DNA from 3 places in the Actinomadura sp. WAC 06369 genome. Region 3 is predicted to be linked to each of the others. Evidence: riboswitches for the same ligand, from Rfam matches in the RefSeq annotation. Region 3 holds a riboswitch; each other region holds the start of a gene.
The links. A riboswitch is a leader RNA that binds a small molecule or an ion and turns the genes downstream of it on or off. The one in region 3 is predicted to bind cobalamin.
Positions count from the first base shown of each region.

Region 1: it holds a riboswitch for cobalamin, as region 3 does, so the genes downstream of both, DMH08_RS05395 (putative cobaltochelatase) here and DMH08_RS13755 (ABC transporter substrate-binding protein) in region 3, are expected to answer to the same signal.
Region 2: it holds a riboswitch for cobalamin, as region 3 does, so the genes downstream of both, DMH08_RS19750 (ribonucleoside-diphosphate reductase subunit alpha) here and DMH08_RS13755 (ABC transporter substrate-binding protein) in region 3, are expected to answer to the same signal.

Region 1 covers NZ_QHJN01000012.1:30,024-32,280, reverse strand. Annotated here, with positions in the region: gene DMH08_RS05395 (putative cobaltochelatase) at 1-1,306, opposite strand, end outside; cobalamin riboswitch at 1,364-1,485, opposite strand; gene DMH08_RS05390 (ATP-binding protein) at 1,543-2,118, opposite strand.
Region 2 covers NZ_QHJN01000069.1:2,060-4,316, reverse strand. Annotated here, with positions in the region: gene DMH08_RS19750 (ribonucleoside-diphosphate reductase subunit alpha) at 1-1,072, opposite strand, end outside; cobalamin riboswitch at 1,166-1,392, opposite strand; gene DMH08_RS19745 (MFS transporter) at 1,486-2,133, shown strand; gene DMH08_RS19740 (YcnI family copper-binding membrane protein) at 2,216-2,257, shown strand, end outside.
Region 3 covers NZ_QHJN01000040.1:36,634-38,890, forward strand. Annotated here, with positions in the region: gene DMH08_RS13745 (suppressor of fused domain protein) at 1-75, shown strand, start outside; gene DMH08_RS13750 (dihydrofolate reductase family protein) at 80-610, opposite strand; cobalamin riboswitch at 739-920, shown strand; gene DMH08_RS13755 (ABC transporter substrate-binding protein) at 958-1,977, shown strand; gene DMH08_RS13760 (FecCD family ABC transporter permease) at 1,974-2,257, shown strand, end outside.

The DNA of each region.
Region 1 (2,257 bases), on a different contig from region 3:
GCGCGCCCGCACCGACACCGGGAACGGTGAACAGGCGCGGTTTGTAGGCGGCGTCCGCCGGCGCGGGTTCGCTCTCGCCGCTCCCCTCCCCACCGGACGGCTCAGGCGGCGCGGAGCCGTTCGCGTCGTCTCCCCGCACGTCCGGCCGCACCCCGCCACCGGACCCGTCGTCGTCCGGACCGCCGGGGCCGTCGTCGTCCGGTCCGTCGGGACCGTCGGAGCCATCCCGGCCATCCGGACCATCCGGGCGGTCGGGCCCCTCGGGGACCTCGGGAGGGTCGGCATCGGCGTGCTCGTCGAGGACCGCGTCCAGCTTGTCGGCGTCCAGGCCGGGCGCGTCGAACGGGTCGCGGCGGCGGCGGTGCGGCAGCGCGAGCCGCGCGGCGGTCCGCACGTCGTCGGCGGTGACCGCCGGACGGCCGTGCCAGGCGGCGAGCGCGATCGCGGCCCGCGCGGTCACCAGGTCGGCGCGCAGCCCGTCGACCTCGAAGGACGCGCAGACGGCGGTGATCCGGCGGAGCGCCGCGTCGGTCAGCTCGACCCGCGGCAGCCGCTCCCGCGCGGCCGCGATCCGGGCCGCGAGAGCGGCCTCGGCCGCCGCCCACCCGGCCGCGAACCCGGCCGGATCGTCCTCGAACCGGAGCCGCCGCCGGACGACCTCGGCCCGTTCGGCCGGGTCGCGGGTGGCGGCCACCTCGACGGTGAGGCCGAACCGGTCCAGCAGTTGCGGCCGCAGCTCCCCCTCCTCGGGGTTCATCGTGCCGACCAGCAGGAAGCGCGCGGCGTGCCGCACCGACACGCCCTCCCGCTCGACGTGCGACTCGCCCATCGCGGCGGCGTCCAGCAGCAGGTCGACCAGATGGTCGTGCAGCAGGTTGACCTCGTCGACGTACAGCACGCCGCGGTGCGCGGCGGCGAGCAGGCCCGGCTCGAACGCCGTGACGCCCTCGGTCAGCGCCCGCTCGATGTCGAGGGACCCGGTGAGGCGGTCCTCGGACGCGCCCACCGGCAGCTCCACCAGCCGGGCGGCCCGCTCACCGGCCCCCGCGCCGTGGGGGCCGTCCGGGCAGCCCGGGTCGGGGGCGTCCGGGTCGCAGGAGAAGCGGCACCCGGGGACGGTCCGCACCGGCGGGAGCAGGGCGGCCAGCGCCCGGACGACCGTCGACTTGGCGGTGCCCTTCTCCCCCCGCACGAGGACGCCGCCGACACCGGGCGACACGGCGTTGATCAGGAGCGCGAGCTTGAGGTCGTCCATCCCGACGACGGCGGAGAACGGGTAGCCGGGGGCCGGCGCGGCAGGGGGCATCGCGGATTCGTCCTTCCTCGGGTGTCCACGCCCGATGGCGGTACTGTCCGACGGCCGGAGTCTCCTGGCTCCCGGATCACCGCTCCCCCTCGGCCTTCCGGCATGCGCCGTGGCCCTGTCGAGAGGGAACTCCCCTGGTCACAGTTGCGGGACAGCCCCGGATTCGCACCGGGTTCCTCCGCGTCCGTCGCCCGCAAGGATCGCACACCGGTGCGCCGCGCGGGGAACGGCCCCGCTCAGGACGGCGACGCCTGCGGGATCGCGAACCACACCGCCTTGCCCCGCACCGACGGCCCGAGCCGGGACCGGGTGCGGCGCGCCCCCCACCGGCCGCCCGACAGCTCGCGCACGATCCCGAGACCGCGGCCGCAGTCGCCGGACGTCCACGAGTAGCCCGGCAGCGCGGCGTCCGCGAGCGCGTCGAACACCGCGCAGCGCACCTCGCCCGCGCCCTCCCCGCCCGTCCCGTCGTCGCCGAAGTACAGCCACAGCTCGTGCGGGCCGTGGTCGCCGGCGTGCTGGTGGGCGTTGGTGGCGAGCTCGCTGACCATCAGCTGCGCGTCGCCGATCACGTCGCGGGGGACGCCGAGCGCGGCGAGCGCGTCGCGCAGCACGCGGCGCGCGTGCCCGGCGCAGCCGGGGCCGCCGGGCAGCGCCCACACCCAGCCGGGACGGGTGCCGGCGGGGGCGCCGGGCTCGTCGGCCATCGCGTCCGCCATGCTCTGCGCGGCGTGCGCGGGATCCGGCGGGGGCGCGGATCGCGGCGCCGCGCCCGGGGCCGGTCCGGGCGCGAGACGGGTTTCGGCCTTCACGGGCACGTCCGCGTGGGCGGTCCGGACGTCCGTAACGTGGGCTGACGAGGTCTTCACGGGTCCTCCCGCAACTACGTCCCGGGGTGCGCGGCGGGCTCGCTCGTCACTTTCGGTCCCCGAGCAGTCACGGATCCCAGCG
Region 2 (2,257 bases), on a different contig from region 3:
CCCGGTACGCGGCGTCGAACTCCTCGCCCCACAGGTCCGTGAGGTGCGGGACCTCCTTCGGGTCGAACAGCGACCACACCCCGTCGGCCTCGACGCGGCGCATGAACTCGTCCGGGACCCAGTTCGCGAGGTTCAGGTTGTGGGTGCGGCGCGCGTCCTCGCCGGTGTTGTCGCGCAGCTCCAGGAACTCCTCGACGTCCGCGTGCCACGGCTCCAGGTAGACGCAGGCCGCGCCCTTGCGGCGGCCGCCCTGGTTGACGGCGGCGACCGACGCGTCGAGCGTGCGCAGCCACGGGACGATCCCGTTCGAGTGGCCGTTCGTCCCCCGGATCAGCGAGCCCCGCGACCGGACCCGCGTCCACGAGATCCCGATGCCGCCCGCGTACTTGCTGAGCGCCGCGACCTGCCCGTACCGCTCGTAGATCGACTCCAGCTCGTCCCGGGGCGAGTCGAGCAGGAAGCAGGACGAGAGCTGGGGGCGGCGCGCGGCGGAGTTGAACAGCGTCGGGGAGCTGGGCAGGTACGCCAGGGCGCTGAGCAGCCCGTACAGCTCGGCGGCCTCGGCGACCGTGTCGGCGAGGCCGCACGCGACGCGGAGGAAGAAGTGCTGCGGGCGCTCCAGGACGAGCCGGGTGCTCGGGTGGCGCAGCAGGTACCGGTCGTAGACGGTGCGCAGGCCGAAGTACTCGAACCGGTCGTCGGCCGCGTCGTCGACGAGCGCGTCCAGCTCGGCGGCGTGCTCGGCGACGAACGCGGCGGGCTCGTCGCCGAGCAGCCCGGCGGCGTGCGCGGCGGAGACGGACCGGGAGAAGGTCTGCGCTCCCCCGGCCGCGGCCTCCTCGGCGATCTTCGCGGCGAGCAGCCGCGCGGCGGCCTTCCCGTAGCCGGGGTCGGCCGCGACGAGCGCGGCGGCCTCGCCGATCGCGAGGTCCCGCAGGGCGGCGGCGTCCAGCCCGTCCGCCGACCGGACGGCCGCGAGGACGCGCCCGGGGTCGGCCCCCGGCACCCCGGCGCAGGCCCGCTCGACCTCGGCGGCGATGCCCGCCGCCGGGCGCGCGAGTTGCTGTGTCACGTGCTCTCTCCCCTCGTGAGACGGCCTCACGAGGGCACGCGAACGGGCACGGCGGCACGCCGCGGGCCCGTCCGGCGGCCTGCCCGCGAGGCCCGGACGAAACGCGCGCTGGCAGGTCTTCGGACTCGCGGGCACCGCGCCTCCCGGAGGAGGGCGCGACCTACTGGCCGTCGCTTCCCGGACCGCGGCGCGGTCCAGTGCTTCGTGACGGCGGTCGTTCCAGCTCACCGCTGCGGGGCAGTCCCGGATTCGCACCGGGTTCCCTCTTGCGACGCCCCCGCCGCGGACGGCGGGGGCGAACCAGCACGGGACTCGAACCCTACATCTAGTTTGACCTTGATGTGCAACCCCAAGATGTTGGGCGTGTCGGTGAGGGCGGGGGTGGGTTCACGATCGCCGGAAGGAGTGAGACGATGGGTCCCGTCATGCTCCCGCGCCCACCGCACCCGCTGTTCCGCGCCGCCCGCGCGGTCGTCTTCGCGACCGTGTGCGTGACGCTGGCGACGGCCGGGCACGCGCTCGCCGCGCGGGAAGCGGTACCCGGCTGGGCGGTCGTGACCGGGTTCGGCGCCGTCCTCGCCGTCACGCTGCTGCTGGCCGGGCACGAGCGGTCGCTCCCGACGATCACGGGCGGGCTCCTCGGCGGCCAGTTCGCACTGCACGCGCTGTTCACGAAGGCGACCGTCGCGGCGACGGCGGGCGCCGCCGCCGGGCACGCCGGACACACCGGGCACGCCGTGCCGACCGCGGCGGACCCCGCCTGGCCCGTCCTCTCCGGCGGCTGCGGCATGACGCTCGCGCACGCGGCGGCCGCGCTGCTGGCCGCCTGCTGGCTGTGGCGCGGGGAACGCGCCGCGTGGACGCTGGCCCGGCGGATCGCCGCGGCCGCCGACCGTCCGATCCGGCTGCTCCTCGCGCTGCTCACCGCCCGGCCGCCCGCGCCCGCCCCGCGCGTCCCCGCCGCCGCGCCGCCGGTCGTCCCGGCCGTCGGCCGCGCGCTCCGGCACCAGGTCGTCCGGCGGGGACCGCCCGTCCGTTCGAGGGCGCTCGCCCCCCGCTGAGGCGGGACGGGGCGGGCGCCGGACGCACCGGACGCCGACCGGCGATCCGGTCCCGACGCTTCTCCTCGAACGGAGTCCCGACATGTCCCTCATCCCGCACGCCCGGCGCACGGCGGTCGTCGCC
Region 3 (2,257 bases):
TTCTCCGGCCTGATGGAGGTGTGGCGGCTGAACGGCACCGACATCCTCGACCTCTACCGGAAGTCGGCCGTCTGAGGCGTCACGGGTACACGACGCGGTACCAGTGCGCGGACTCGTCCTTGAGGGGTTCCAGCCGGACGCGCGTGCCACCGGGGCTGTCGAACAGGCGCACGCCGTCCCCGAGGAGGACGGGGGCGATGAAGACGAGCACCTCGTCGAGGATTCCGGCCTCGACGCACTGCCGGGCGACGTTCGCGCCGAGGACGTTGACGTAGCGGTCGCCGGCGGCGGCGCGGGCCTCGGCGACGGCGGTGCGCAGGTCGCCGGCGAAGACGACCCCCGGGACGGGCTCCGCCGGGGGCCGGTGCGTCAGGACGACCATCGGCCCGTCGTACCGCCCGCCGAACGCCCCCTCCTTGTCGGTGCCCTCGTTCGGGTCGCCGCCGCCGTAGGTGCCGTTCCCGGCGAGGATGGCGCCGATCCGGTCGACGAGCCCCTCGGCCGCCGGGTCGGGGGCGGCCAGGTGCTCGGTCAGCCAGGACATGTCCCCGCCCGGTGCCGCGATGAAGCCGTCGAGCGACATCGTCGCCGAGTACAGGAGCTTTGCCACGGTTCTTCCTTTCGTGATGGTCGAAGGGGTCGACCGGGCGGGGGCCCGGAACTCATCGGCCGGCCCCCGGAACGGGCCGCGCGGGTCGCGTCATTCATCTTGTGTGCCGCAGAGGCGTGGGATGCCCGCTGTGCCACAATGGCCCGCGTAGGCGACGGCGGAACGAGGAAGTCCGGTGCGAATCCGGCGCGGTCCCGCCACTGTGATCGGCGAGCGGACCCCGAACACGCCACCGCCCCTCCCGGGGCGGGAAGGCCGGGGCGAGCGACGACCCGAGAGCCAGGAGACTCACGCGGTCGCCTCCTCACGGTAACTGGGGCGGATCTCCCCAGAGAGGAGAGGCTGGCATGGCCGTTGGAATCCCGGTGGTCCGGGACCGCGGCGGACGGCGGGCGCGCTCGGCGCTCGGGTCCGCCCTCGCACTCGTGCTCCTGCTGTCGGGCTGCGGCGCGTCCGGCCGCGCCGCGGACGGACGGGACGGCGCCGCGCCGCCCGGCTTCCCGGTGACGGTCGAGAACTGCGGCGTCACGACCACCTACGAGCGGCCCCCGCGCCGCGCGGTGTCGCTGAACCAGCACGCGACCGAGGTGATGCTCGCGCTCGGCCTCGAACGGTCGATGGTCGGGACCGCGTTCCCGGACGACGCCGTCCTGCCGGAGTTCGAGCGGGCCTACGGCGGGATCGAGGTGCTGGCCGACGAGTACCCGTCGTTCGAGGTGCTGCTGGCCGCCGAACCCGACTTCGTGTACGGCGGCTGGGCCAGCGCGTTCGCCGAGCAGGACGGGCGGAGCCGCGCGGCCCTCCGCGAGGCCGGCATCGACACGCACCTCAACATCGAGGAGTGCCCCGGCGGCCCGGTGACGATGGCGACGGTCGAGGAGGAGGTCCGCACCGTCGCGAAGATCTTCGGGGTGTCCGCGCGCGCCGAGGAGCGGATCGCGTCCATGCGCGCCGTCCTGGAGCGGACCGCCGCCGCCCTCGCGGGCGCCGACCCGCTGACGGTCGCCGTGTACGACAGCGGCGACCGGACCGTGTTCACCTCGGGCGGCGCCGGGATCGGCAGCGAGATCATCCGGCTCGCGGGCGGCACCAACCTGTTCGCCGACCTCGACGACGCGTACGGGGACGTCTCGTTCGAGCAGTTCGCCGAACGCGCGCCCGAGGTCGTCCTCATCTACGACTACGGCGACCGGCCCGTCGAGGACAAGAAGAAGTTCCTGCTGGAGCACCCGGCGCTGCGGGACGTGCCCGCGATCCGCGACGAGCGGTTCGCGGTGCTGCCGCTGTCGTCGACGGTCACCGGCGTGCGGGCGGCGGGCGCGGTGGAGGCGCTCGCCCGCCAGCTGCACCCGGACCGCTTCGCGTGACCGCGACCGCAGGACGGGTCGCGCTCCCCCGCGTGCGCGCCCCGTACCCGCTCGTCCTGGTCCTGCTCGGGGCGCTGCTGCTCGGGACCGCGACGGCCGCGATCGCCGTCGGGTCCGTCGGCATCCCGCCCGACCAGGTGTGGGGCATCCTGCTGCACCGGCTGCACCTCGCACCGGCCGCGGACTGGACGCCCGCCCGCGAGACGATCGTGCTCGACGTGCGGCTCCCGCGCGTCCTGCTGTGCGGGGTCGTCGGCGCGGGCCTGTCGGTGTGCGGCAT